DNA from 2 places in the Stenotrophomonas sp. 169 genome. Region 2 is predicted to be linked to the other one. Evidence: riboswitches for the same ligand, from Rfam matches in the RefSeq annotation. Region 2 holds a riboswitch; the other holds the start of a gene.
What was found. A riboswitch is a leader RNA that binds a small molecule or an ion and turns the genes downstream of it on or off. The one in region 2 is predicted to bind glycine.

Region 1 (14,786 bases), 680 kb from region 2:
GCTGGCGCAGTTCGGCGCCCGAGCCGCTGGCCAGCATCAGCGGTATCGCCCCGAACAGGGCCGCCAACGTGGTCATCAGGATCGGCCGGAAGCGCAGCAGCGCCGCCTGGTGGATCGCCTCGCGCGGCGCCATGCCCCGGCTGCGCTGCGCATCCAGCGCGAAGTCGATCATCATGATCGCGTTCTTTTTCACCAGCCCGATCAGCAGCACGATGCCGATCACCGCGATCAGGTCCAGGCTGCGCCCGCTGATCCACAGCGCGGCCAACGCACCTACCGTGGCCGAGGGCAGCGTGGACAGGATGGTGATGGGATGGATGAAGCTCTCATAGAGCACGCCCAGCACGATGTACATCACCACCACGGCCGCCAGGATCAGCCACAGCGTGCTGGACAGCGATCCGTTGAAGGCCGCAGCCGCGCCCTGCAGGCGCAGCTCGATGCTGGCCGGCAGCGCGATATCCGCCCGCGCGGCCTCGACCGCGGCGACGGCGGCGCCCAGCGATGCACCGGGCGCGAGGTTGAACGACAACGTGGCGGCCGGGAACTGGCCGACATGGTTGCGCAGCAGGGGCGCAGGGCCTTGTTCGATGCGCGCCACCGCGCCCAGCGGCACGGTCTGGTCCTGGGCATTGCGCACGCGCAGGCCGGCGATCGCATCCGGTCCGGGCTGGTGCGCAGGATCCGCCTCCAGCACCACGCGGTACTGGCTGGCCTGGGTGAAGATGGTGGAGATCTGCCGTTGCCCGTAGGCGTCGTACAGCGCATCGGCGACCGCTTCCACGGACACGCCCAGCCGGGCCGCTGCATCGCGATCGATCACCACGCGCGCCTGGCGGCCCTGCATCTGCAGGTCGCTGGCCACATCGCGCAGCACCGGCGAACGTTGCAACGCCTGCAGCAGCCGCGGCGTCCAGTCCTGCAGTGCATCGGTGTCCGGGCTGGTCAGGGTGAACTGGTACTGGCTGCGGCTGATGCGGTCTTCCAGTCCGAGTTCCTGCACGGGCTGCAGATACAACGTGATGCCGGGGATGTCGGCCACGCGCTGCTGCAGGCGGGCCATCACCGAAGCGACGTCGCCGCGTCCCTCGCTGCGCTGGCCGTGCGGCTTGAGCTCGATCAGCAGGCGGCCCGTATTGAGGGCCGCGTTGTTGCCATCCACACCGATGTACGACGACAGGCTGGCCACCGCCGGGTCCTGCTCGATGGCCGCGGCAAGGGCCAGCTGGCGCTGGCGCATCGCCTGGAACGAAATCGCCTGCGGCGCCTCGCTGATGCCCTGCACCAGCCCGGCGTCCTGTACCGGGAAGAAGCCCTTGGGGACAGCGAAGTACAGCGCCACGGTCAGCAGCAACGTCGCCGCAGTGGCGATCAGCATCAACGGCTGGCGCTGCAGCACCCAGTGCAGCTGGCGGTCGTAAGCGGCGATGACACGGTCGAACATGTCGCCGCGCTGGCCGCTGACCCCTTCGTGCTTGTTCGCGCCGGGGCGCAGGAAGCGTGCGCACAGCATCGGCGTCAGGGTCAGCGAGACCAGCAGCGAGATGCCGATGGCCACGGCCAGGGTGATGGCGAACTCATGGAACAGCGCGCCCACCAGATCGGCCATGAACAGCAGCGGGATCAGTACGGCGATCAACGACACCGTCAGCGATACCAGAGTGAAGCCGATCTCGCTGGCGCCCTTGAGCGCTGCGTTCATCGGCGTCTCGCCTTCTTCCAGGTGCCGCGCGATGTTTTCCAGCATCACGATGGCATCGTCGACCACGAAACCGGTGGCGATGGTGAGTGCCATCAGAGTGAGGTTGTTGAGCGAAAAGCCGGCCAGCAGCATCACCGCGAACGTCCCCACCAGCGACAGTGGCACCGCGACACTGGGAATCAGCGTGGCCGAGGCACTGCGCAGGAACACGAAGGTCACCAACACCACCAGGCCGATGGCGAGCACCAGCTCCTTCTGTACGCCGCGGACCGACGCGCGGATGGACTCGGTGCGATCACTGAGTACCTGCAGTTCCACGCCCTTGGGTAGCGCCGCCTGCAACTGCGGCAGCAGCTCGCGCACGTGCTCCACCACCGCGATGACATTGGCCCCCGGCTGGCGCTGGATGTTCACGAGCACCGCAGGCGTGGTGCCGGACCACGCTGCCAACTGCCGGTTCTCGGCACCGTCGCTGATGCTGGCCACGTCGCCCAGCCGCAGGGGCGCGCCGTCGCGCCACTTCAGCACCAGCGCGCGGTACTCCGCGACGCTGCGCATCTGGTCGTTCGCATCGAGCATCACCGCGCGGATCGGCCCGTCGAAACTGCCCTTGGGCAAGTTGACGTTGGCGGCGGCAATCGCCGTGCGGACATGGTCCATGCCCAAGCCGTTGGCGGCCAATGCGGCAGGGTTGACCTGGATGCGTACGGCAGGGCGTTGGCCGCCGGCCAGGCTGACCAGGCCGACGCCCGGCAACTGTGACAGACGCTGCGCCACGCGCGTATCGACCAGGTCGTGCACCTGCGGCAGGGCCATGCCCTGCGAGGTCACCGCCAGGGTAAGGATCGGGGTGTCGGCCGGATTGACCTTGCGGTAGACCGGCGGCACCGGCAGGTCGTCGGGCAGGAAACTGCCGGCGGTGTTGATCGCCGCCTGCACGTCCTGTTCGGCCACGCCCAGTGACACCTCCAGCCCGAACTGCAGCGTCACCACCGACGCGCCACCGGAACTGGTGGAGGACATCTGCTTCAGTCCCGGGATCTGGCCCAGCTGCTTCTCCAGGGGGGCAGTGACCATCCGCGTGGTCAGCTCGGGGCTGGCACCGGGATACAGCGTGGTGACCTGGATGATCGGGTAATCGACCTGCGGCAGCGCCGCCACCGGCAGCAGCCGATACGACAGCACGCCGGCCAGCAGCAGCGCCACCATCAACAGGGTGGTGGCGACCGGGCGCAGGATGAAAGGCCGCGACAGATTCATGCGCCGTCCTGCGCAGCGTCCTCGCTGATGATGCGCACGGCGCCGCCGTCTTCCAGTCCGTCGATGCCTTCCACCACCACCTTTTCGCCGGCCTTGAGCCCGCTGCGCACCGAGACGCGGCTGCCATCGGCCGGTCCCAGCACCACATCACGGCGTTGCGCCTTGTCATCCTGGTCGATCACATGCACGTAGTTGCCTTTGCTGCCGAACTGCACGGCGGCATCGGGAATCACCACGGCATCGTGCGCACCGAGCTGCAGGCGGATGTTCACGAACTGGTTGGGGAACAGCGCGTCATCGGCGTTGTCGAACTGCGCGCGCAGCTTCAAGGTGCCGGTGGCCGTGTCGATCACGTTGTCCACGCTGGACAGCACACCGTCGCCCAGCGCGGCGCGCTCTTCGCGGTCCCAGGCCTGCACCGCCAACGCCGGCGTGGCGCGCACGGCATCCAGCAGCGCCGGAAGTTCCGGTTCGGGCACGGTGAACAGCACGCTGATCGGCGCGGTCTGCGCCAGCGTGACCAGGCCATCGGCATCGCTGCTGCGGATCAGGTTGCCTACGTCCACCCGTCGCAGGCCGAGCCGACCGCTCACCGGTGCGGTGATACGGGTGTACTGCAACTGCAGGCGGGCTTCGTCCACCGTGGCCTGGTCGCTCAAGCGTCGCCCCTGCAGCTGCCGGACCTTGCTCTGCTGGTCACTGAGTTCCTGCCCGGACACATAGTTCTTTGCCTGCAGCTCGCGGAACCGCTGCAGCTGGCGCTCTGCATTTTCCAGTTCGGCCAGGTTCTGCTGCTGGGTGCCCTGTGCCTGGGCGAGACGCACCTCGTACGGGCGCGGATCGATCTGCGCGATCAGCTCGCCTGCACGGACGTGCTGGCCTTCGTCGACATGCAGCTTCAGCAGTTCACCATCGACGCGGCTGCGCACCACCACGCTGTGCAACGGGGTCACGGTACCGATGGCTTTCAGCCGCAACTGCAGCGGTTCGGCACTGGCGCGCGCCACGCGCACCGGAGTCGGCTTGCGGCCGCCTTCATCGGTTGCCGGAGCAGCGTGCGGCCACGCCCACCATGCGATCAGCGCAACAAGCGCGACGAGGGAAGCTGCCAGCAGCAGCATGCGGTTACGGCGGAGGCGCGACGGTTCGGCAACGGACATGGGGCATCCTGCACCCTGCGCTGGCGCAGGGTAGTACTGCGCCAGGGACACGACTGCATGGCCTGGCAACTGGGGGGAAGGGTTGTCTGGCGGGGCCGCAGAGGCAGCGTGGCTGGATGCCGCCGCACGCAGCGACGGGGCCGTCATGGTAGCTAATCGCACGGCATATTTCCGCATGACCAAGGTCATGGGGGCGGTATTCCGGCGCGTGACGGCCGCTGGCCCTCACCGGTAAGCACGCGCTGGTATCACCGGTAGTGACGGCCGCTGGCCGTCAACAGTCCAAACGCGTCAGTGCACTTCGTCGTGGTACACGAACTTCGGCATTTCCCAGCGGTAGTGGATCGCCAGCAGGCGTAACGCGAACCCCCCGCCCAGGCAGCACAGGATGGCGATGTTGTCGGCCACGTTCCAGCGCAACAGCAGCAGATACGCAGCACCGGTGAGCAACGAGATGATCGCGTAGAGCTCTTTCTGGAAGATCAGCGGCACCTCGTTGCACAGGATGTCGCGCAGCACGCCGCCGAACGCACCGGTCAGCATCCCGGCGATCAGCACGATCGGTGTGGCGTGTCCGGTCTCGCGGGCGATCGCGCAGCCGATCAGGGTGAAGGCGATCAGCCCCAGACCATCCAGCACCAGGAACGTGCGGCGGAAGTGGTGCATCCAGCGCGCCACCCAGGTGGCGATCAACGCAGCGCAGACGGTGAATCCGAGGTACTCCGGGTGCTTCACCCAGGCCAAGGGGTAATGGCCGAGGATGATGTCGCGCAGTGAGCCCCCGCCCAACGCGGTGACACAGGCGATCATGACCACGCCGAAAAGATCCATGCGGCGGCGTCCTGCGGACAGGGCGCCGGTCATGGCTTCGGCGGAAATAGCGATCAGGTAGATGATGGACAACAGCATGGGCAGGCTCCGGACGCGGTGGGACGCCGCTGACGGTAGAACCGACGTGAGTCGGCTGACGGACGGCCACGCAAGGCTCGCACCGATGCGCGCGCATCGACGAATCAAGGTGACCGGTGCCGCTCCCGCTGTCCTTTTGCCTGAGAGTTCAGCGGATGAAACCGCGTGCCCCTTCGGCGGATCCTTGCGGACCTCTCTCCAGCTCGGCGAATCGGATACATGGTTGGTGGGATGCCATCCCACCGGCCTGAGCGATCATGGGAGCCTGCGCCTTCGGCGGGTGCCAGCGTGGCACCACTCTCCTGCATCCGGCGCGTAGTGTAGCTGCTGGCCGCCGTTGGGCGATAATCGCCGCATGCCCTGCCTGACTGCCCCGTGGTTTCTGTACCTGCTTGAATGCCGGGATGGCAGCTATTACGCGGGGATCAGCACCGACGTACAGGCACGCTTCGCCGCCCACCAGGCCGGCAAGGGGGCGCGTTACACCCGCGCGCGCCCACCCCTGCAGATCCTGGCCGTACGCCAGTATCCAGACCGCGCGGAAGCCTCGCGCGCCGAGTGGCAACTGAAGCAGCTGCCGCGCGCGAAGAAGCTCGCATGGCTCAGCGGCGCCATCGGCCCGTGACGCACGACCGGTAGAGCCGCCTGGTAGAGCCGACTTCAGTCGGCTGCTCTTAGCGCACCACCGCGCAAGCCGATCGGTAGAGCCGACTTCAGTCGGCTGTTCTTACCGCACCACCGCGCAAGCCGACTGAAGTCGGCTCTACCGGTAGGCACCATCCGTAGACCCGATCCGTAAGCCCCACCCGTAGGCCCATCCGTGGCCCCAACCCGTGGGCCCATCCGCAGACCCCACCCATGAACCCCACGCGTCAGCGCAGCGGTCGCGCCGCTACACCGAAGGTGGCGGATCCTTCGGCGGCTTCACGTCACCGAAGATGATCCGTGCGCTGCGCTGGTAGCTCCAGTACGCCACGGCCCAGTTCAACAACACCACCATGCGGTTGCGGAAGCCGATCAGGAAGAACACGTGGGCGGCCAGCCAGAACCACCACGCCAGCACGCCGGACAGCTGCAGCTTGCCCAGGTGCACGATCGCGGCCATGCGGCCGATGGTGGCCAGGTTGCCGTAGTCGGCGTACGTGAACGCGCCCGGCCCCGGCTTGCCGTGCAGGCGCGCACGAACGGTGTCCGCTACGTGTTTGCCCATCTGCTTTGCCGCCGGTGCGACGCCTGGCACCGGTCGACCATCGGCCTGGGTCAGCGCGGCCAGGTCGCCGGCCACGAACACTTCCGGGTGGCCGGGCAGGGTCAGGTCAGGCTGCACCTGCACGCGGCCAGCGCGGTCGAGCGGCACGTCCAGCGTGGCGCCCAACGGCGATGCGGCGACGCCTGCCGCCCACACCACCGTGCGTGCAGGAACGAACTGATCGCCCAGCTGGAAGCCGAGGCTGTCGATCGACGTCACCGGGGTGCCGGTCAGTACTTCCACGCCCAGTTTTTCCAGCTGCCGACGTGCCTTCAGCGAGAGCACGTCCGGGAACGTGGACAGCACGCGCGGTCCGGCTTCCACCAGGCGCACCTTGGCCGACGCCGGGTCGATGTGGCGGAACTCGTTGCGCAGGGTATGCCGGGCAATTTCGGCCAGCGTGCCGGCCAGTTCCACGCCGGTCGGGCCACCGCCGACTACGGCGAAGCTGAGCCACGCCGCCTTCTTTTCCGGATCCGGCTCGGCCTCGGCACGCTCGAAGGCCAACAGCAGCTTGCGTCGCAAGGCAATCGCGTCATCCAGCGTCTTCAGGCCGGGCGCATCCTTGGCCCATTCGTCATGGCCGAAATAGGCATGGGTGGCGCCGCTGGCCAGCAGCAGGGAGTCGTACGTCATCGAGGTGCCATCGGCCAGATGCACGCTGCGCGTCACCTTGTCGATGCGGCTGACTTCGCCCAGGCGGACTTCCACGTTGCGCTGTTGGCCGAGGATATGCCGCAGCGGTGCGGCGATATCCGGTGCGGAAAGACCTGCCGTCGCGACCTGGTACAGCAAGGGCTGGAACAGATGATGGTTGCGGCGGTCGATCAGGGTGATGCGGATGCGCTCGCTGGCCAAGGCGCGGGTCGCCCAGAGGCCGGCGAAACCGCCGCCGACGATGACCAGGTGGGGGGTGCGCTCGCGGGACATCGCGTGGCTCCAGTAGGGGGGCGTGGGGATGATCGCATGTCACGGCGGGGTACGCCGCGCTGGAACATACTGTCCTCTGCCCATCGTCAGCCTGGAGTCGGTATGTCCGAGTCTGAAAAGCGCATTGCCCTGTTGATCGACGCCGACAACGCGCCTGCCGCGAAGATCGAGGAAGTCCTGGCCGAGGTCGCCCGCCACGGCGTGGCGAACGTGCGCCGTGCCTACGGCAACTGGAAGAGCCCGAACCTGAAAAGCTGGGAAGCGGTGCTGCACGAGTACGCGATCCGCCCCATCCAGCAGTTCGCCTACAGCCGCGGCAAGAACGCGTCCGACATGGCGATGGTGATCGATGCGATGGACCTGCTGTACGCCGGCAACCTGGATGGCTTCGCGATCGTCTCCAGCGATGCCGACTTCACCCCGCTGGTGATGCGCCTGCTGACCGATGGGGTGAAGGTGTACGGCTTCGGTGAAAAGAAGACGCCGGAGCCCTTCGTCAACGCGTGTTCCAAGTTCACCTATGTCGAAGCGCTGGGCCAGGCGCATGTCAGCGCGCCGGAGATCGAAACGGGTGCAGTGTCCGCAGGTGAAACGAGCAGCGAGGCGCGCCCGCGCAAGACCGGCGCGGAGATGCGCAGCGATACCAAACTGGTGAACCTGCTGCGCCGTGCGGTGGCGTCGGCGGAGGGTGAGGACGGCTGGTCGCACCTGGGGCCGGTCGGTAGCCAGATCGGCAACCAAGCGTCGTTCGATCCACGGAATTATGGCTACGGCAAGCTCAGTGACCTGCTGGCGGCGATCGGCCTGTTCGACATGAAGAAGGAAGGCAAATCGTCCTTCGTACGCGCGCTGGCGAAAAAGCCGGCTGCAAAACCTGCCGCAGGACAAGCGCCGAAACCCGTCGCCAAACAGGCGAGGAAGCAGGCAGCAAAAAGCGGCAAGCCAGATGTCGCGTGATCGGCGTATCGTAGCGGTCCCGCGCCTGCCGGGCGCCCGTTTGCCCGCAAGAGAACCAACATGCTGAAGATCTGGGGCCGTCGCAATTCGAGCAATGTGCGCAAGGTGCTGTGGTGTGCCGAAGAGATCGGCCTGACCTACGAGTCCATCGAAGTGGGCGGCAGTTTCGGCGGTACGCAGGCAGCGGAGTATCAGGCGATGAATCCCAACGGACTGGTGCCGGTCATTGAAGACCACGGCCTGCCGCTATGGGAATCCAATGCGATCGTGCGCTATCTGTCGGCGCGTTATGCGTTGGGCAGCTTGTACGACGAATCGCCGATCGTGCGGGCGCAGAGCGAGAAATGGATGGACTGGAGCACTTCCCGCATGGCGCCGCTGTACAGCGAGCTGATCTGGGGGGTGATGCGCACCGCGCCGGCAGACCGCGACGAAGCGCGCATCAACGCGGCACTGGTGAAGGCGGGCGATCTGCTGGCGATGGCCGATGCGGAGCTTGCCAAGCAGCCCTGGCTGTCCGGCGACCACTTCGCGATGGGTGACATTCCGCTCGGGTCGCTGGTGTATGCGTGGTTTGAGATGCCGATCCAGCGCCCCGACCTGCCGCACCTTGCGGAGTGGTACGCGCGGTTGCGCGAGCGCCCTGCCTACCAGCGCGGTGTGATGACTGGCATGAGCTGAGACGGCCGCGCGCTCGTGCGCCTCGGTGCGTCGGGGGGAGGCTGCGCCGGGGGGGAGGCTGCGCCGGGGGGCGGTCCCGGTAGAGCCGACTTCAGTCGGCTGCGGTGGGATCTCGCGGAATGCAGCCGACTGAAGTCGGCTCTACCGGTCCGCTCTACCAATCGGCGATACCTGCGGGCGATACCCGTCCGCCCCGTTCCCTGACGCGCTCAGTACAGGTCCATCGGATCCACATCCAGCGACCAGCGCACTTTGCGTGCTTCCGGCAGGCCGTGCAGCAACGGGGCGACGTGGTCCAGTACGGCGTGCAGCAGTGGCCGCTGCGCGCTGGACAGCAGCAATTGCGTGCGTTGGTATCCCGCACGCCGGGGCATGGGCGCGGGCATCGGGCCGAATGCTTCCAGGTGCGGTTGCTCGCCCAGCAGGCCGCGTGCAGCCAGCAGGAACGCGTTGGCCTGCTCGACCTGCTGGGCTTCGGCCCGTAGCAGGGCGAGATGGGCAAACGGGGGAAAGCCCGCCGCGTGGCGCTGGGTCAGTTCGGCCGCCGCGAACGGGTGGTAGCCGCCGTTCACCAGGGTTTCCAGCAGCGGATGGCCCGGATGGTGGGTCTGCAGCCAGACTTCACCGGGATCGCGCGCGCGGCCGGCGCGACCTGCTACCTGGATCAACTGCTGGGCGAGCTTCTCGGTGGCGCGGAAGTCCGACGAAAACAGGCCTTCATCGATGCCGACCACCACCACCAGGGTCAGCTTGGGCAGGTCGTGGCCCTTGGCCAGGATCTGCGTGCCGACCAGGATGCCGGGCTGGTCGCCCAGCGTGGCCAGTTGCTGCTCCAGCGCGTCGCGGCGCGAGGTGGTGCTGCGATCAATTCGCAGCACCGGCACGTCCGGGAACGCCTGCAGCAAATGCTCTTCCAGTCGTTCGGTACCGATGCCCTGTGGCTGGAGGGCCAGGCTGGCGCAGGCGGGGCAGGCCAGCGGCGCCGCTTGGCGGGCACCGCAGTGATGGCATTGCAGGCGGCGGCCGGCACCGTGCACGGTCATGGGCGCATCGCAGCGCTGGCAGGGTGCGGTCCACCCGCAGTCGTGGCACAGCAGCACCGGCGCGTAGCCACGGCGGTTCTTGAACACCAGCACCTGCTGGCCGTTGCGCAGGTGTTCGGCGATGCCCTCCAGCACCTGCGGCGACAGGCCATCGCGCAGCGGGCGCTTGCGCACATCCAGGATGCGCACGCGCGGCGGCCGCGCCTCGCCGGCGCGCTGCTTCAGCCGAAGATGCGTGAAGCGGCCGGCGTGTGCATTGTGCAGGGATTCCAGAGCCGGGGTCGCGCTGCCCAGCACGACCGGTACGGCCAGCGCCTTGCCGCGGACCAGGGCGAAATCACGCGCGTGGTAACGGATGCCGTCCTGCTGCTTGTAGCTGTTGTCATGTTCTTCGTCGACGATCAGCAACCCCGCCTCGGGCAACGGCATGAAGATCGCCGAGCGCGTGCCGACGATCACCCGTGCTTCGCCGCGCGCTGCGGCCGCCCAGACGCGCGCGCGCTCGTTGTCGTTCAACCCCGAGTGATATGCGTGCACCGCGATGCCGAGGCGACCGCGGAAGCGCGCGAGGGTCTGTGGGGTGAGGCCGATCTCCGGCACCAGCACCAGCGCCTGCCGACCCTGTGCCAGACACTGGATGATGGCCTGCAGGTAGACCTCGGTCTTGCCGCTGCCGGTCACCCCGTCCAACAGGAAAGGCACGAATCCCGTTGAGGTGGTGATGGCCTCAACGGCCGCCGCTTGATCCGGATTCAGCGTCGGGCCGCCCAGCGGGCTGGCCTGCATCGGCGCCACGCTCAGCGCGACACGTTCGGCCAGGCCGCGCTTGCCCAGACTGCGTGCGGCGGGGCGCCAGTCCTCCATCCGCGCAGCGATCACGTCCTCGTCAACGACCGCGTCGGCCAGCAGTTCGGCCAGCTGCCGCGGCCGGCTGCCTGCGCGCAGACCATCACGCTGATCGCGCCCGGCCTGCGTGAGCTGCCAGCCCCAGTGATGGGTGTCCGGCATCGGTTCGCCGTGGCGCAGCGGCCCGGGCAGGGCCATCGACAGCACCTCGCCCAACGGGGCATGGGTGTATCGGGCAAGCCATTGCAGGCTCTGCCACAGCTCGCCCTGCAGCACCGGCTGCGGGTCCAGCCATGCGATGGCCTGACGCAGGGAGGCGCCTTCCTCGGCCGTACCGTGTCCGGCCACGACCCCCACCAGTTCGCGGGGTCCGAACGGCACCTTGATGCGGCAACCCACGACGTCGCCCGCGGCCGCGCCATCGGGCGGCAGATAGTCGAACAACTGCGGCAGCGGGACGGGGAGGGCAACGCGCAGGGTGGGTGACAGAGCGACCATGCACTCAGTGTAGCGGCCCGTTCAGCCGACTCGCGACCCGGGTTCAGCGATCTCACACTTCAGTGAAGACAGCCTAAACACGAGCTAAATATAAGACTCCATTGGATATTCAGGGTTATCCACATCTTCTGTGGATAAGTCTGTGTGTTAGCGGCGGTGTAACGCGCCAAGTCCCGATGCCGACAGCCGCATTGTTCTCTTGGTCAAAAAATAGCCACACAATATTTGTCTTTAAAATCAACGTGATGAATGTGAAATGCCGTGGAAACATGAGCCGGGCTGCGTTTGGGCATCAGCGAACATGACGGTCCATGACGCTGTGCACAACCTGCAGCACGATCCCCGCAAACGCGCAAGCCCTCGGCGGCACCAGTGACGACCCGTTATCATTCCGCGTGAATTCCTGGAGTACCCGATGACGGCTGCGTCCGCCCCTGTTTCCCCCACTGCGGCCGGTGCACTGTCGGCATTCCTTCGAGGCGTCGAGCGCCGGGCGCTGGTCGTCGCTGAGCTGCAGACCGGCGACCCCGCGCGGGCTGAGCAAGCCCTCGTGGCGGTCATGCGGGCCTTCGCCGCCGTGGCCAGCGACCTGCCCATGGCACAGTGGCCGCCGCGCTTCTGGGCGCTGCTGGCGGCCCGCCAGGCCCTGCGTGACACGCCCACCGGCCGCTGGGACGGCGGGGTGGCACATCTGGGTGAACTCGACCCGCTGGTCCGCTTGGCACTCCTGCTGCGCATCGGCGCAGGCCTGGATGAAGATACCGCCGCACGGCTGTTGGACACCGACGTGGATGGTTATCAGGAAGCGCTTGCCGCGGCCTGTCCCCGCGACGCGGGTGGGCAGCCCGACGCCCACGGCTGGCGGGTCCTGGCCGAAGAGGTGCAGCAGCTTATCCGGGAGTTGCCAGCGCAGCGCCTGAAAGAGCTGCAGCAACCGGTGGCGGCGGGCAAGAAGGAGGCATCGTCGAAGAGCTGGCGCGCGCCGGCCAACGAGCAGCGCAGCACGCCGGTGCCGCCGCGTCGTCGGCCCTCGCAGCAGCGCCGCTGGCGTGGCCCGGCGATCCTGCTGGCCACTGTACTGGTGCTGCTGGTGGCCGGACTCGGCTGGCGCGCGTGGCAGGGCCGTACCCCGGACGCCCCCGCGATCGTGCCGGAGGGTGCCGTGGGCGACGCCGGGCCGGTGAAGGTGGAGGCGCTGGACACGGATGCGCCCAAGGTGGCTCCTGCCGGCACCGACCCGATGGCCACCGAAGATGCCGCGATGCTGGCCGACCCCGATTTCCCGCTGCTTGCCGACGCGGACCTGCATGCCTGGTCAGCCGCGGGTGGCCCGCTGCCGGTGGACGAGTCGCAGGCAAAACCGACCCGTCCGGAGCCGGTGGCTGCTGGGCTTGAAACGGCCGCGGCCGATGAATAAGTCGGTCGGGAGGCTGCTGCTGGTTGGGATGATGATGTCGACCGCAGCGCAGGCCGCGCCGGACCGCAATGTGCTGCCGCTTTCGTCATCGAGTGGCCCCGCCGGCGTCCCGGTCACGCCCGCGCCCGCGCTCCCGGCCTGGGATCAGCTCAGCCCCGAGCAGAAGCGTCAGCGTCGCAGCGACTATGCCGCGTGGCGATCAATGAGCGAATCGGAACGGCAACGCGTACGGCAGGCGGCCGGCCAGTTCTCGGCGTTGCCGCCGGCGCGCCAGCAGGCTCTGCGGGACAGCTTCACTGCACAGGACCAGGCCTTCCGCGATGGGTGGCGGCTTGGCCCCTTGCTCGGTGAGCACTTCGGTCGGCTGCAGGGCATGTTCGGGTATGTGCCGGAAGACCAGCGCGACGCGACGCTGGCCATGCTGCGGCAGCTGACTCCTGCCCAGGTGTCGCAGTTGACGCTGGTGGCACAGCGCACGCCGCCGCAACAGCGCGACGCCGTGCGCAGCGAATTCCTGGCGGTCGCACCCGCACAGCGCGACGCCTGGCTGACCCGCCAGGTAGGCCGGTAAGCAGTGCCTTCATCGCGCGGCCGCTGCGCTACCGGTGGGTCGGCGTAAGCGGTCTGTCCGTTTTCTGGTAGAGCCGGCTTCAGCCGGCTGGCTCCAGCTCGCTGAAGAACAGGTAAGATGGCGCCCCGCAACCCGGTGCCTGTGCCCTTCGCGCGCAGCCGCAGTTGGCGACCTCCGCCGCATCCATGTCCATCGCATCCCCCGCCCCGCGCTTCAGCCAGGAAGTGCGCGCCACCGGCATCCTCGCGCTGCCGCTTGTCCTCGGCCACGTGTCTACCGGATTGATCTCGTTCGTCGACAACGTGATCGCCGGCCACCATGGCACCCATACGCTCGCTGCGGTCACCATCGGCACGGCCCTGCTGTGGCTGCCGATGCTGATCCCGATCGGAACCCTGATCTCGCTCACCGCGTCGGTTTCCCAGCTGCACGGGGCCGGCCGCGAGCGTGAGATCGGCCCGCTGTTCCGCCAGGCCCTGTGGCTGGCGCTCGGGCTGGGACTGATCATGTTCACGTTCCTCAGCGTGGTGCCGCCGCTGCTGCCGGCATTCGGCATCGCGCCGGAGATCGTGCCAGGGGCCACCGCGTTCCTGCACGCGGTGCGCTGGGGTGGCCCGGCCCTGACGCTGTACTTCTGCATGCGCTATCTCAGCGAGGGCATGCACTGGACGCTGCCGACCATGCTGATCGGCTTCGGCGGGCTGCTGGTGCTGGCCCCGATGGGCTATGTGCTGGCCAACGGCAAGCTGGGCTTCCCGGAGCTGGGCGCGGAAGGGCTGGGCATCGCCTCGGCGGTGATGATGTGGCTGCAGGCGCTCTGCTTCGGCACCTACCTGTGGAAGACCAAGCGCTTCGAGCACCTGCAGCTTTTCAGCCATTTCGAGGGCCCACGCTGGCGCGCCATCTGGGAGCTGCTGCGTACCGGCCTGCCGATCGGTATCACCGTGCTGATGGAGGGTGGACTGTTCATCGTCACCGCGCTGCTGATCGGACGACTCGGCGCCAACGAAGCGGCAGCGCACCAGATCGCCATCAACGTGGCCCAGCTGTGCTTCATGATTCCGATGGGCGTGGCCGAAGCCACCACCGTACGTGTCGGCCATTCGGTCGGGCGCGGTGACGGCCACGGCGTGCGCCGCGCGGCCTGGGCGGGCTACGCGATCATCCTGGGCACGCAGACCGTGTCCGCGTTGGCCCTGTTGCTTGGCCATGACGCCATCGTCGGTGTGTACACCAATGACCTTGCCGTCGCCGGGCTGGCGTCGACGTTGCTGCTGTACGCCGCGGCCTTCCAGTTCCCGGATGGCATCCAGGTGATGTCCGCCGGTGCGCTGCGTGGCTTGAAAGACACGCGCGTGCCGATGTTCATTGCCATGTTCGCGTACTGGGGCCTGGGCATGCCGCTCGGCGCCGGGCTTGGGTTGTGGCTGGGCATGGGCCCGCAGGGCATGTGGATCGGCCTGATTGTCGGGCTGACGGCGGCGGCCATCCTGATGGGGTGGCGCCTGCACCGCAGTGGCGCCCGGGTGGGGCAGTCGCTGCCGGCCTGAACGCTCGCTGCGC
Region 2 (14,786 bases):
CCAGATGCGGATGGCCCTGTCCGGCGTGGCCTTCCTGCCCTTCGGCCTGATGATCGACCGCTGGCGCTGGGGCGTGTTCGACGGCTCGATCACGCCGGACAATTACAACAAGGCCTGGTGGGACCTGAAGGCGCGTTACCAGGGCGTGGCACCGGCCACCACGCGCGGCGAGGAGTTCTTCGATCCGGGCGCGAAGTACCACGTGCCGGGCAATACGCCCTATACGCGCTACTTCCTGGCCCGCATCCTGCAGTTCCAGTTCTACAAGGGCCTGTGCGATGCCTCCGGCTACAAGGGCCCGCTGCATGAGTGCAGCTTCTACGGCAACAAGGAAGCGGGGCAGAAGTTCTGGGCCATGCTGAGCAAGGGTGCCAGCCAGCCGTGGCAGGCCACCCTGAAGGAACTCACCGGTGGTGAAAAGCTGGATGCCGGCCCGATGATCGAGTACTTCAGCCCGGTCAACGCGTGGCTGAAGGAGCAGAACCAGGGCCAGGTGTGCGGTTGGCAGGCCAGTGCCGCGGCGCCTGCTGCACCGGCAGCGCCGGCAGCGCCCGCACAGCGCTGACCGCGCCCCGTGATCCGGTAGCGCCGCGCCCTGCTCGGCGCTACCTTCGGACTTCATGCGACGCCGGGCATCGCCCGGCGCCGTCACGGCTGATCAGTTGGCCTTGCCTGCCGTCATCTTCGCGGCAAGCGCATCCTTGAACTCATCGAAACTGACCCCTTGCGCATTGGCCTCCGCCTGCGCGGCGTCACGCAGCGCATCGGAATACACCAGGCGCACCGGCGTGCCATTGCGCTCGTGCAGTTCACCCGCCTGCATGATCAGGGACAGCACCTGGGCAGCACTCTCGCTCTGGCCGGCAATGCGACCGTCCATGCCCAGCACCCATTCGCCATCGCGGCGGACAATGCCGGCCAGCAGCGTCCGCTGCTGATCGCGCAGTTCGGCGTGCGGCTCGACGGGCGAGGCGTTGGCAGCGTCCCGGTTGGCGGTCTGGGTTTCGCGGCGCCGGCGGATATCGCGGCGCAGTTTGGAAGTGGTCGACATCAGGGGCTTACAGTCATCCGGGTGCGCAAGGATACCCCAGCGGCGTCCCGCGCCGGCTTCACCGCCACGGCCCGCGCACGGCGCAGCGGCTCTGCCGGCTGGCGCTCAGCGTGCATGGGCGTGCGGGTTGCGCCGAGCGCAGGCGTTTTCCCAGTACCACACCGACGCCCCAAGCACGAAGAAACCAGCGTAGCCAAAGGCGAGATGCACCGGGTTGCTGCTCAGCAGGGGCGACAGCACACCGGCAACGAAGGTATTGATCATCATCTGGATGAACATCTGCATCGAGGAGGCGAGCCCGCGCTGATGCGGGTACAGATCCAGCACGCCCAGCGCCAGGATCGGGAAGATCATCGCCAGTCCGGTGCCCCCCATGAATATCGGAACGACTGCCCAAGGCAAAGCGATTTCTGGCACCGACAGCACGTAGCCGATGTTGAGCACCGCCGACAATCCACACAGGCCGAAGCCGATGCCGATCTGCCGCTGCGGAAGCACACGCCCGGCCATCTGCCCGGACAGGAACGCCCCCAGCGTCATCCCGCCGATGGTCGGCACGAACAGCCAGGCAAAACCGCCCTCCCCCAGTTTCAGGTGCTGCATGACGAACACCGGGGCCGAGGAGATGTACAGGAACACGCTGGAAAAATTCAGCGCGCTGGCCAGCGCAAGGCGCAACAGGCGTGGGTTGGAGCCCATCCGCAGGTAGTCGCGCAGCAATCCGCGCGGCGACAGCGACGTACGCGCTTCGACCGGATGCGTCTCGGGCAGGAACCGCGCCGTGGCCACCAGCAACAGCAACGAAAACACCACCAGGAACCAGAAGATCAGCGGCCAACCGGCGCCACTGAGCAGGATCCAGCCGCCGATGATCGGTGCGATGGCTGGGGCGATGCCGAAGATCATCGAGACCTGGCTCATCAGCCGCTGGGCATCATGGCCGTGGTACAGATCGCGGATCACCGCACGGCCGACGATCATGCCAACGCCCGCTGACAGACCCTGCAGCGCGCGGAACACCAGCAGCGTGGTCAGATCGGTTGACAGCGCGCAGCCTACCGAGGCGCCGACAAAGATCACCAACCCCCCCAGGATCACCCGCTTGCGACCCAGCGCATCCGAAAGCGGCCCGTGGGCCAAACTCATCAGCCCGTAGAACAGCAGGTACACGCTGATGGTCTGCTGCACCGCGACCTCGTCCACGCGCAGGCGCTGCGCCAGTTGCGGAAAGGCGGGAAAGATCGTGTCGATCGAGAACGGACCAAACATCGCCAGACCTGCGAGCAGCAGAGCCAGACGGCGGGTCGAGGGCGAGGCGGCAGTCATGGAGGTGTCCGGAGGAGCCGCGCAGGCCATGCGCGGCAGGCGCCAGCCCGTGTCCGGAAAAGACAGGAAGGCGGCGCCGGATGAATACGAATGGTGCGTCATGATAGGCCGTAGCGGTCCCCTTTGCCATTCGGTCCGATCCGAAAACGTCTGGTCCCTGACTCCATTCAGCCGCACATCCATCAGGGCCGACCGCTATAATCAACGGGCAACAAGGTGGGAGAAGCAGGACACCGCTGCCGAAGGCGCAAACGCCCGTAATCGCTCAGGCCCGTGACCACCCGCATCAAAACTCTGGAGAGACCGGTTCGATCCGGCGCCGAAGGGGCACGAAGCCGCGCACACGCGCGCTTCCAAACTCTCAGGCAAAAGGACAGAGGGGCGCCCCGCAGGCTGCCGAATGGCGGCCTGCCCACGTGCGTGCCCTTTCCCGACGGATCCTTCGCCATGCCCCAGAACACCCCTTCGCTGCGCGAGCTCGAACATCACAACGCGTTCGTCGAACGCCATATCGGCCCCAACGATGCCGAAATCGCGCAGATGCTCGGCGTGGTCGGCCACGCCTCGCTGGATGCGCTGACCGACGCCATCGTGCCCGCGCGCATCAAGTCGCCGGCACCGCTGGCGTTGCCCGAATCGGTGACTGAAGTCGAGGCGCTGGCGAAGATCCGTGCAATCGCCGACCAGAACACGGTGCTGCGCAGCTTCATCGGCCAGGGCTATTACGGTACCCACACGCCGAACGTCATCCTGCGCAACATCCTGGAAAACCCCGCGTGGTACACGGCCTACACGCCGTACCAGGCCGAGATCTCGCAGGGCCGCATGGAAGCGTTGATCAACTTCCAGACGCTGTGCGCGGACCTGACCGGCATGGAAATCGCCAATGCCTCGTTGCTGGACGAAGCCACGGCGGCCGCCGAAGCAATGACCCTGGCCAAGCGTTCGGCGAAGTCGAAGTCGGACACCTTCTTCGTGCACGACGCGGTGCATCCGCAGACGCTGGAACTGCTGCGCACCCGCGCCGAGCCGCTGGGCATCGTACTGCGCGTGGGCACCCCGGCCGAAGCACTGGAAGCGGAAGCGTTCGGCCTGCTGCTGCAGTACCCGGACACCTTCGGCCAGGTCGGCGACTATAAGGCGCTGGTCGATGCCGTGCATGCACGCGGCGGCCTGGTGGCCGTGGCGACCGACCTGCTCGCACTGACCTTGCTGGTGGCACCGGGCGAATGGGGCGCGGACATCGTGGTCGGCAACAGCCAGCGTTTCGGCGTGCCGTTCGGTTTCGGTGGCCCGCATGCCGCCTTCATGGCCTGCCGTGATGCCTACAAGCGCTCGATGCCCGGCCGCCTGATCGGCGTATCGATCGACGCGCAGGGCAACCCGGCGTACCGCTTGACCCTGCAGACCCGCGAGCAGCACATCCGCCGCGAGAAGGCCACCTCCAACATCTGTACCGCGCAGGTACTGCTGGCGGTGATGGCGTCGATGTACGCGGTGTACCACGGCCCGGAAGGCCTGACCCGCATTGCCCGCCGCACCCATCGCCTGGCGGCGATCCTGGCGGCTGCCCTGCGCAGCAACGCGGTGGCCGTTGGCGAAACGTTCTTCGACACGCTGCATGTCACCGGCATAGACGCCGACGCCGTGCATGCCAAGGCGCGCGCTGCCGGCTATAACCTGCGCGCGATCGACAGCAGTTCGGTGGGCATCAGCCTGGATGAAACCGCCACCCGCGAAGACATCGTCGCGCTGGCCCAGGTATTCGGTGCACACGCGGATGTGGAAGCACTCGATGCGAGCACGGCCGATGCCATTCCGGCCGGCCTGGTGCGCAGCAGCGCGTTCCTGACCCACCCGGTCTTCAATACCCACCACAGCGAACACGAACTGCTGCGTTACCTGCGCTCGTTGGCCGACAAGGATCTGGCGATGGATCGCACGATGATCCCGCTGGGTTCGTGCACGATGAAGCTCAATGCCACCGCCGAAATGATTCCGGTCACCTGGCCGGAGTTCGGCAACATCCATCCGCTGGTTCCGGCGGAACAGGCCATTGGCTACAAGGCACTCATCGAGGGCCTTGAAGCGATGCTGGTGGAATGCACCGGTTACGACGCTGTGAGCCTGCAGCCCAACTCCGGCGCGCAGGGCGAATATGCCGGCCTGTTGGCCATCCGTGCTTACCACCGCTCGCGCGGCGACGATCACCGCGATATCTGCCTCATTCCCGACTCCGCTCACGGCACCAACCCGGCCTCGGCGCAGATGTGCGGGATGAAGGTCGTGGTCACCAAGACAGACGCCAACGGCAATGTCGACGTCGATGACATCCGCCGCAACGCAGAAAAGTACAGCGACCGACTCGCCGCGCTGATGGTCACCTATCCGTCCACGCACGGCGTGTTCGAGGAAGAGATCGTCGACATCTGCGAGATCATCCACCAGCACGGTGGCCAGGTGTACACCGATGGCGCCAACATGAATGCCTTGGTCGGTGTGGCCAAGCCCGGCAAGTGGGGCTCGGACGTTTCCCACTTGAACCTGCACAAGACCTTCTGCATCCCGCACGGCGGCGGTGGTCCCGGCGTGGGACCGTGTGCCGTCAAATCGCACCTGGCCCCGTTCCTGCCGCGCGCGCTTGGCGGCGAGGGTGATGTCGGGATGGTCTCGGCCGCCACGTTCGGCAGCGCCTCGATCCTGCCGATCAGCTGGATGTACATCACGCTAATGGGGACCGAAGGGCTGCGCAAGGCCACGCAGGTCGCGCTGCTCAATGCCAATTACATTGCAAAGCGGCTGGCCCCGCACTTCAAGACCCTGTATACCGGCCGCAATGGGCTGGTCGCGCACGAGTGCATCCTGGATATCCGTCCGCTGGAAAAGACCAGCGGCATCGGCGCAGAGGACATCGCCAAGCGGCTGATCGACTTTGGCTTCCACGCCCCCACCCTCAGCTTCCCGGTGGCCGGCACGTTGATGGTCGAGCCGACCGAGAGCGAATCCCAGCATGAGCTGGACCGCTTCATCGACGCGATGATCCAGATCCGCGAAGAGATCGCCGCGATCGAAGATGGCCGTCTGGAGCGCGAAGACAATCCCTTGAAGAACGCACCGCACACCGCCGCCGCCGTGACGGCCAGCGAATGGACGCATGCGTATCCGCGCGAGCTGGCGGCGTTCCCCTTGGCCAGCCTGCGGCAGTCCAAGTACTGGCCGCCCGTGGCCCGCGTGGATAACGTGTATGGCGACAAGAACGTGATGTGTGCCTGCATCCCGGTCGATGCGTACAAGGACGACGAAGTCGACGCCTGATGGCGTCAGCACGACCTGACCGTTTCACTGCATCACGGCCCGCGCAAGCGGGCCTTTTTTTTTGCGCCCAGGTGACAGACCCGGATCGCCGCGCTGCCTGCCGTGTCGCACCTGGCAGGGCCAATAACGACTAGTCCGTGACTCCCTACAGCGCTCTGCGCGACATCACGTTCGCGGTTGGAGCCGCGTCGCATTCAACAACCACACACCGCTCATCGAAAACGGAACTGTGTTGCAGACGTAAGAAACCCGGTTTTTTATGTTGTGCACGTCACATTCCAGCACTCCTGTCGCGATGGTGTCGACGCACGATGACTCCACGTTCTGACGCCGGCCAGCCAGAACGGATCCCGGATCGCGAACGGGATCGACACCGCCGCCCATCCTGGTCGGCGGAACCCGTCAAACGGAGAATCATCATGAACCATCTGAAGACCCTCGTCGCCGCCGCTGCCCTCGCCTTCACCTTCGCCATCCCCGCTGCAAATGCGCAGCCTGCGCAGGAACGCGGCGTGTCGGATTGCGCCGTGAAGCTGGCCTCGTGCCTTGCTGAGGGTGGCGGTGCAGTGAACTGCGCCATCGAGTTCGTGAAGTGCCTGACCTCAGACAGTGCCTCGACTTCAATCGCCGATCGCCGCGAGGACTGAAGCCCAAGGGCACGGGCGCGAATGCTCCCGTGCTCTCTTCAGCAACGCGGTCCCCATCCGACCAACTTCAAACAGGATCTGACATGTCCGTCATAAAGAGCGCTGCTCTGGCTGTCGCCATGACCTTTGCCGTATCGCTACCTGCACTGGCCCAGCCTGCTGAGCCAAGCGCTGGTTCAATCGATTGCGCCAAGGCCTTCTTCCAATGCTATTACCTAGATGGACGCGACTTCATCAGCTGCTCGCTCGAACTGCGCAAATGCCTCGCCAGCGGCAGCCGTGTCGCACTCCCGGTTTCACTGGCCCCCTGAGTCCCTTGGGCCGCTGCGACGAAGAGGAAAATCCATGAACATCCGAGTTCTCGCCAGCAGTCTGTTGCTGGTCAGCGCCATTGCCGTTGCCACCGCTCACGCATAGGTCGTCCCAACCGGAAATCCGGTGACCTGCGGCGCCGAGTTCGTAAAATGCGTCGCAAAGACCGGCAACTGGCTGATCTGCGGGGTTGCCTACAAGCGGTGTATCGACACGCGCGATACAACGGTTGTGGCGACCCAACCGCAGGCGGATTGAGCGCCCGCACAGGCGCGGCCGGTGCATCGATCGCGCCGACGCGGATTGCAGAATGGGTGCTGCGTCGAGATCAGCGAAGTCCGGCCCGGATGCGTCGGGCAAGCGCACTGCAGCTGGCAATGAAGGCAGTCAGCACCACCATGGACAGGAATTGCAGGCGCGTCTGTTCGCCATACAACAGCAAAGCGAAGATCAGTGCCAGGATCGCCAACGCCAGCCCCGTCAACCACGGGAAAGCCGCCATGCGGAACGGCAATGACAGCCCCGCCCGATCCGCACGTCGACGCAGCACCAGCTGCGACGCCAGCGAAATCGTCCACACCAGCAGGCAGGTCGATCCGACGATGTTCAACAGCACCGGCAGCACTCTGGTCGGGAACAGCAGCTCCATGACCGTAGCGGCGAAGCCGAACAGGACGCTGGCAAGCACAGCGAGTATCGGCACTTGGCGGCGGTCTGCACGCCCCAGCGCGGCGGGCGCTTCACGGCGCTGCGCCAGCGAGAAGATCATCCGCGATGCCCCGTACAGATTGGCATTGAGCGCTGACAGCAGGGCGATCACCGCAACCAGGGTGATGGCGGTACCGGCGCCCGGAATATTGGCCGCTTCCAACACGGCGGCAAACGGCGACTTCAACGCCTCGCTGGTCCACGGCACCACCGCGATGATGACGCTCAGCGAGCCGATGTAGAACACCAGGATCCGCCACGCCACCGTACGGATGGCGCGCGCGATGCTGCGCTCGGGGTCTTCGGTCTCGGCTGCAGCCACCGCTACGATCTCGGTCCCGCCGAAGGCGAAGATCACCACGAGCAATGCCGCACCCACACCCGCCAGACCGGTAGGCGCGAACCCTCCATTGGCGGTGAAGTTGGACAGGCCCGGCGAGATCGCGTTCGGCAGCCAGCCCAGCAGCAGGGCCGCACCGATGGCGATGAAGCCGAGGATCGCGGCCACCTTGAGGATCGCGAACCAGAACTCGAACTCGCCGAAGTTCTTCACGCCCAGCAGGTTGATCGCGGTGAAGAACACCATGAAGGCAAGGGCTGCCATCGGAACGGAGAGACCGGGCCATACCGTCGCCAGCAGACCGGCCGCGCCTACCGCTTCGGCCGCGATCACGATCACCAGCTGGACCCACCACAGCCAGCCCACCGTGGCGCCCGCGGTCGCACCCAGCGCATCGGCGGCGTACACCGAAAACGCGCCGCTGGTCGGCTTGTTCGCCGCCATCTCGCCCAGCGCGTTCATCACGATGATCACCAGTGCGCCGGCAACCAGATACGACAACAGCACGGCCGGGCCTGCCAGCTGCACGCCGACCCCGGAGCCGAGGAACAGGCCCGCGCCGATGGCGCTGCCCAGTCCCATCATGATCAGCTGGCGGGGCTTGAGCGCATGGCCAAGGCGCGTGGTGGTCGAGGCTGTGGAAGCGGGGGTCGGGTTGTCAGGCATCGAAGGGCACGTGTGCGGCAACAAGGCCGTCACATTACCCTGTCCAGCGCGCGGACGGGATAGGCCGGATGGCCTGCCTGCTCAGCCGCCGGCCAGTTCGGCGATCCGGGCCCGATAGGCACGCGGCGAGACACCCGTTTCGGCCTTGAACTTGCGGGTGAAGGCGCTTTGGTCACTGAAGCCACAGGCTTGGCCGATACTGGCGATGCTGTCATTTCCATGCAGCAGGTGCATGGCCATCTGGATCCGCAGCCGGGTCAGCACCTGCTGCGGCGTCATCTGGAAGACTTTGCGGAAGCTGCGCTCCAGCTTGGACAACGAGAACCCGGTGATGTCCAGAAGCGTCTGCATGCGCACGTTTTCAGCGTAGTGCGCGTTGAGATGGGCCAGTGCCAGGCGCAGGTGCTCGTACTGCGCTCCCAAGCTGTGCTTCTGCCCCAGATCGCGGGAAATGCCGATCAGGCCCTGGATGCGCCCGTCCACCACCAGGGGCCGCTTGCAGGTCAGGCACCAACCCGGCTCGCGGTTGGCGAACAGATGCAGTTCCATGAGGTTTTCGATCACCGCCCCGCCCAGCACCCGGGTGTCCTGGTCGGCGTAGTCTGCGCTCAGGCCTGTCGGGTAGATTTCCGCCGCGGTGCGGCCGATGACCTCCTTGCGCGACTTTAATCCGAGGCGCCGCAGCATGGTCTGGTTGATGTGCGTATAACGCCCGTCGCAGTCCTTCATGAAGAAGAGCACATCGGGAATGGCGTCAAAGAGGGCTTCGATTTCGGCGGGTTCAACACGCATGCGCACAGCATAACCGAGCGCCATTTTCCCTGCGCGTTCACCCGCACGGGACCGTGGATTAACACCCGTCGGGCCATGGTCGAAGGGAAAAAGCCCCGCCCACCCTCCAGGAGACCTCCCATGGCCGCCAGCAAGCCATCCGGCAAGCGCGCATCCGCCTCGACCGCCCCATCCGAAGACGCCCCCCGCGAAGAGCGCGGTACCGGTGATGAGCTGCACCAGCTGGCAGGCGGTTCGCATCCGGTGCTCACCAGCAACCAGGGCATCCCGATCGCGGACAACCAGAACTCGCTGCGCCAAGGCCCACGGGGCCCGACCTTGCTGGAAGATTTCCTGCTGCGCGAGAAGATCACCCACTTCGATCATGAGCGCATCCCGGAGCGCATCGTCCATGCGCGCGGTAGCGCCGCCCACGGGTACTTCGAACTGACCCGTTCCTTGGGCAAGTTCACCCGCGCCAAGATCCTGACCGAAGTCGGCGTGAAGACGCCGGTGTTCACGCGCTTCTCCACGGTGGCCGGCGGCGCCGGGTCGGTCGATACGCCGCGTGACGTGCGCGGATTCGCGGTCAAGTTCTACACCACCGAAGGCAACTGGGACCTGGTGGGCAACAACATCCCGGTGTTCTTCATCCAGGATGCGCTGAAGTTCCCCGACCTGATCCACGCGGTGAAGATGGAGCCGGACCGTGCCTTTCCGCAGGCGGCCAGCGCCCACGACACGTTCTGGGACTTCGTTTCGCTGATGCCCGAATCCATGCACATGATCATGTGGGCGATGAGCGACCGCACCATTCCGCGTTCGCTGCGGATGATCGAAGGGTTCGGCATCCACAGCTTCCGCCTGCTCGACGAGGCCGGCAACTCCACGTTCGTGAAGTTCCACTGGCGCCCCAAACTCGGCCTGCAGTCGACGGTATGGGACGAAGCGCTGAAGCTGCAGGGCGCTGACAATGACTTCCAGCGCCGCGATCTGTTCGAAGCGATCCAGCGTGGCGACTTCCCCGAATGGGAACTGGCCGTTCAGCTGTTCACTGAAGAAGAGGCCGATGCGTTCCCGTTCGACCATCTGGATTCCACCAAGATCATTCCCGAGTCGCTGGTGCCGTTGCAGGTGATCGGGCGCATGGTGCTGGATCGCTGGCCGGACAACTTCTTCGCCGAAACCGAGCAGGTGGCTTACTGCCCGGCGAACGTGCCGCCTGGCATCGATTTCAGCAACGACCCGCTGCTGCAGGGCCGTCTGTTCTCGTATCTGGATACCCAGCTGATTCGCCTGGGCGGGCCGAACTTCCACCAGATCCCAGTCAATGCGCCGAAATGCCCCTTCGCCAACCACCAGCGCGATGGCCACATGCAGATGCAGATTCCCAAGGGCCGCGTCGCCTACGATCCGAGCTCGCTGGAAGGCGACAGCCCGCGGCAGACCCCGGCTGGCTTCCGCAGCCATGCAACGCCCGATGACGGGCGCAAGGGCCGGACCCGCGCGGACAGCTTTGCCGACCACTACAGCCAGGCCCGCATGTTCTTCCGCAGTCTGGAAAAACCGGAGCAGGCACATCTCGCCTCCGCGCTGGTCTTCGAGCTGTCCAAGGTGGAGACCGGCTACATCCGCGAGCGCGTCGTCAGCCACGTGCTGAACATCGATGAGTCGCTGGCCAAGCGCGTTGCCGATGGGCTGGGCATGGACGACCTGCCCGACGCCGCCCCCACCGCCATTCCGGCGCAGGACATGCCGAAGGCACCGGAAGTGCGCACCATCGGTCGCGGCAAGGAGAGCCTGCAGGGCCGCTGCATCGGCATCCTGTTCGATCAGGGATCCGATGCGGGCACCATTGCCGCGCTCCGGAAGGCGGCACAGAAGGCCGGCGCCGACGTGAAACTGGTAGCGCCGAAAGTCGGCGGCGGGGTGCTCAGCGATGGCAAGCGCCAAGCGGCCGATGGACAGCTCGCCGGTACGCCATCGGTCGTGTTCGATGCGGTAGCGGTCGTGCTGACGGCCGATGCGGGCCGGGCGTTGTCGAAGGAATCGGCTGCCATCGATTTCGTCAGCAATGCCTGGGCCCACCTGAAAGCAATTGCGAGCGACGAAGGTGGCACCGCGCTGTTGAAGGCGGCCCGCGTGGGTACTGATCCGGGCATCGTCAATGCAGCAGACGCGGAGGCGTTCGTCGCCGCTGCATCCACCCGCCAGTGGGCGCGCGAGCCCAAGCTGCGGCTGCTGGCCTGACCCCCTCAGAGCAGCACGATCCAGGCCCCGCCGTTCACCGGATGACGGCGTGACCCGATTGCTGATTCGAGACCTGTGTTGACTCGACGGCGGTGGCAGCGATGCCACCGCCGTTTCAGTGTCCGGCAGACAAGCGCATCGGTGTACTCAGGGATGCCTCATGGTTTTCACGGCGGCTGCGCATGCATAACGGGCATGGTGGGGGTATTCGATGAAGGAAAACATCCATGATGCCCAAGCGCCTCCGCCTCACCTGCCTGCTCGCCGCCTGCATGGGCCTGACCGCCGCGCCGTTCGCCATGGCCCAGGCGCCCGCCGCCGCCGCCCCCACCCAAGCGCCGGCCAGCGAGCCGGTGAACATCGAGCCACGCTCGCCGCTGCATGCGCAGGTGCTGCTGGACCGCGCCAACTTCTCGCCCGGTCAGATCGATGGCGAGGTCGGATCCAACCAGCGTCGCGCAGTGTCGGGTTTCCAGGCCGCCCATGGGCTGAAGGTCACCGGTGAGCTGGACGATGAAACGTGGACGGCCCTGCAGGCCGACAGCACCAACATGCTCACGCGCTACACGCTGACCGCAGAAGATGTGGCCGGGCCGTTCCAGCCCACCCCGAAGGGCCCTGCCGCACAGGCGAAATTGAAGGCCCTGGGCTTCGGCACGGTGGAAGAGGCACTGGGTGAGCGCTTCCACGCATCGCCGGCGCTGCTGAAAGCGCTCAACCCCGGCATCAACCTCGGCCAAGCGGGCGCCACGATCCAGGTACCGAATATCGGCAGCGGCGCGCTGCCCAAGGCAGCGAAGATACTGATCGACAAATCGGACTCCACCCTGCAGTTGCTTGACGACCAAGGGAAGGTACTGGCGCAGGTTCCGGTGTCTTCCGGCAGCCAGCACGATCCGCTGCCGATCGGTGAATGGAAGATTCTTGGCGTAGCGCGTGACCCCACCTTCCACTACAACCCGAAGCTGTTCTGGGACGCAAAAAAGGGCGATACCAAGCAGACGCTGCCGCCGGGCCCGAACAATCCGGTGGGCGTGGTCTGGATTGACATCTCCAAGCCGCATTACGGGCTGCACGGTACCCCCGAGCCGGGCCACGTCGGCAAAACGGAATCGCACGGCTGCGTACGCATGACGAACTGGGATGCGATGCGCGTTGCCGATGCCGTGGGACCGTCGTTGACTGTCGTGATGCAGGAGTGACCGCATGCGCGTGATGCCGTTGATTGCAGTGGGGCTGGTGGTAGGCATCGGCGTCGGCTGGTGGCTGTTCGACACGCGGGGCGATGCGGTGGACATCGCGCCCGTGGATCCGGCGACCGTGATCGCCGACCCTGAGACGGCGGCTGCCGGCGTACCGGGCGCGGTCGCGCCCGAGGCGGTCCCCGTGGCAGGCGCACCGCCGGTTACTGCCCCGCCCGTGGCGAGCGCGTCTGCCATGCCGCCGCCTGCGTCGGTGGCGTCGGGCAGTGGCCTGCTGCTGCCGGTCCAAGGTATCCAGCCATCGCAGTTGCAGGACACGTTTACCGACGCCCGGAGCGAAGGCCGGGTGCATGATGCGATCGACATCATGGCGGCGGAAGGCACGCCCGTGCTGGCGGTGGCCGATGGCCAGGTCGAAAAGCTGTTCGACAGCGATAAAGGAGGGCTGACGATGTATCAGTTCGACCCCGACGGTGTGCATTGCTATTACTACGCGCATCTGCAGCGGTATGCGGATGGCTTGGCGGAGAAGAAGCAGATCAAGCGGGGCGAGGTGATCGGGTATGTCGGCAGCACCGGCAACGCGAACAAAGACGCGCCCCACCTGCACTTCGAGATCCACCTGTTGGGGCCTGAAAAGCAGTGGTGGAAGGGCGAGTCGATCAATCCGTATCCGCTGCTGACCGCACGCTAGCGCCGCGAGCGGTGCTCAGCGGACGGGTTCCGCCGAGCACCGCTGCGCTCGCCGACCGTGGGTCGGCGCTACCAGTGTCAGATCGTGATTTCGCCGTTTTCTTCGCCGTCCCACCACGTGAGGCGAGCGGCGCGGACGTGCAGCAACACGATGCCGGGGGTATCGATACCCTGCTCGAACCAGCGCTCAAGGTCGTCCACCCAATGCTCGGCAAAGGTGGCCTTGTCGGTATGCAGATGGCAGTGCCCTTGCACGGCAATGAAGATCGGCGGCTTGCCCAGCAGGGACTTCGCGCCGGTGAACGACAACCCGACCTTCGGGTCGCGCCGGATGTCGGCGACCAGGCGCGTGTTTTCATAGGTGAAGAACCAGCTGTCGCCGTCGTAGTCCACGTCGCCGTTGTTGCTCATCGGCCGGGCCGCCAGTTCACCGCCGTCGGTGATCGTCTGCAGCATGACGAAATCGATGTCGGCCATCTTCTTGGCCAGGTCCTGCAGCGTCTTCGTGTTCATGGGGCGGTCTCGCGTCGGTGGTTGGTCCGAGGGTGGACAGCTCGCTGTAAACCGCCCGTGCACGAACAGCGACGGCGGCGTGCGCAGGGTCACCCGATCACCCCGTAGAGCACCCCGAGCCCGAACAACGACGCCACGACGGCCACCGACGCCAGGACCACGGCGATCATTTCGAGGCGCGCTGGTGTACAGACCCTTCGGCGGGGCCCGCGCACTCAACGCCGCCCATGCACGGCGTCGCAGGCGGTCTGGGCCAGCTGCCGTCCGGCCTGCAGCAGCGCGCCCTGCAGATGATCGCCAAGCTGCTGCTCCGGCCCGGCGTGCTGCCGGGTCAGATGGGCAGCGTGCAGAATCTGCAGGATGCCGTGCAGCCCCTGCAGGCTGCGACTGGCCAGCGCCAGATCACCGCAGCGCCCCAGCCCCAGGCCTTCCTCTTCCCACAGCGTACCGTCCGCACTTTCGCCAGGGTGAGATGGGCCATCAGCGCGGGGGTGGGATCGCCCATGCCCTGTGCTTTGAGGGTTGTTTCCAGACGCTCGGCCAAGTGGCGCGGGATATCGAGCACGGCATCGCCGATGAGGGCATGGAGCCGTGCGCCGGGGGGAGAGAATTCACCCATGGAATGCCTGTCCTTCGCTGTGGCCACCCGCAGGATGCGGGGTGGCGGACGGTGCGGGTTGGCATACCGGAGCTTTCAATCACCATCAAACCGGCGGATCGGGTAAGGATCCCCACGCACCGCCCGCCGTAAGCCGGCAGGACGATGCATTCTCCGCCGTCCCCGAAGGGCCACAACAGAGATGGTGATTTGAAAACTAACGGAATGCCAATCCCGGCTGGAATTGTTGATTCCAGCCTTTCTATTATTGATCGCAAATTGCGCCGGGGCTATGGGCAAATGTGCAAAACGACACATACCTATATCAGTGACCGACAGCCTCGCTTAGCACGGGACTATCGAGCACGCGCGGCTTTGATTCGAAGCAATCCAG

Region 1: it holds a riboswitch for glycine, as region 2 does, so the genes downstream of both, ICJ04_RS15945 (trimeric intracellular cation channel family protein) here and gcvP (aminomethyl-transferring glycine dehydrogenase) in region 2, are expected to answer to the same signal.

The regions. Positions count from the first base shown of each region.
Region 1 covers NZ_CP061204.1:3,616,209-3,630,994, reverse strand. Annotated here, with positions in the region: gene ICJ04_RS15955 (multidrug efflux RND transporter permease subunit) at 1-2,962, opposite strand, end outside; gene ICJ04_RS15950 (MdtA/MuxA family multidrug efflux RND transporter periplasmic adaptor subunit) at 2,959-4,122, opposite strand; gene ICJ04_RS15945 (trimeric intracellular cation channel family protein) at 4,414-5,031, opposite strand; glycine riboswitch at 5,150-5,243, opposite strand; glycine riboswitch at 5,256-5,346, opposite strand; gene ICJ04_RS15940 (GIY-YIG nuclease family protein) at 5,387-5,656, shown strand; gene ICJ04_RS15935 (NAD(P)/FAD-dependent oxidoreductase) at 5,924-7,210, opposite strand; gene ICJ04_RS15930 (NYN domain-containing protein) at 7,313-8,167, shown strand; gene ICJ04_RS15925 (glutathione S-transferase) at 8,228-8,848, shown strand; gene ICJ04_RS15920 (primosomal protein N') at 9,058-11,235, opposite strand; gene ICJ04_RS15915 (hypothetical protein) at 11,651-12,652, shown strand; gene ICJ04_RS15910 (DUF3106 domain-containing protein) at 12,645-13,223, shown strand; gene ICJ04_RS15905 (MATE family efflux transporter) at 13,409-14,773, shown strand.
Region 2 covers NZ_CP061204.1:2,940,256-2,955,041, forward strand. Annotated here, with positions in the region: gene ICJ04_RS12855 (M2 family metallopeptidase) at 1-565, shown strand, start outside; gene ICJ04_RS12860 (hypothetical protein) at 659-1,051, opposite strand; gene ICJ04_RS12865 (multidrug effflux MFS transporter) at 1,157-2,377, opposite strand; glycine riboswitch at 2,662-2,764, shown strand; gene gcvP (aminomethyl-transferring glycine dehydrogenase) at 2,825-5,692, shown strand; gene ICJ04_RS12875 (hypothetical protein) at 6,112-6,339, shown strand; gene ICJ04_RS12880 (hypothetical protein) at 6,423-6,650, shown strand; gene ICJ04_RS12885 (amino acid permease) at 6,980-8,365, opposite strand; gene ICJ04_RS12890 (AraC family transcriptional regulator) at 8,447-9,157, opposite strand; gene ICJ04_RS12895 (catalase) at 9,278-11,386, shown strand; gene ICJ04_RS12900 (L,D-transpeptidase) at 11,617-12,588, shown strand; gene ICJ04_RS12905 (M23 family metallopeptidase) at 12,593-13,282, shown strand; gene ICJ04_RS12910 (pyridoxamine 5'-phosphate oxidase family protein) at 13,360-13,794, opposite strand; gene ICJ04_RS12915 (hypothetical protein) at 14,126-14,413, opposite strand.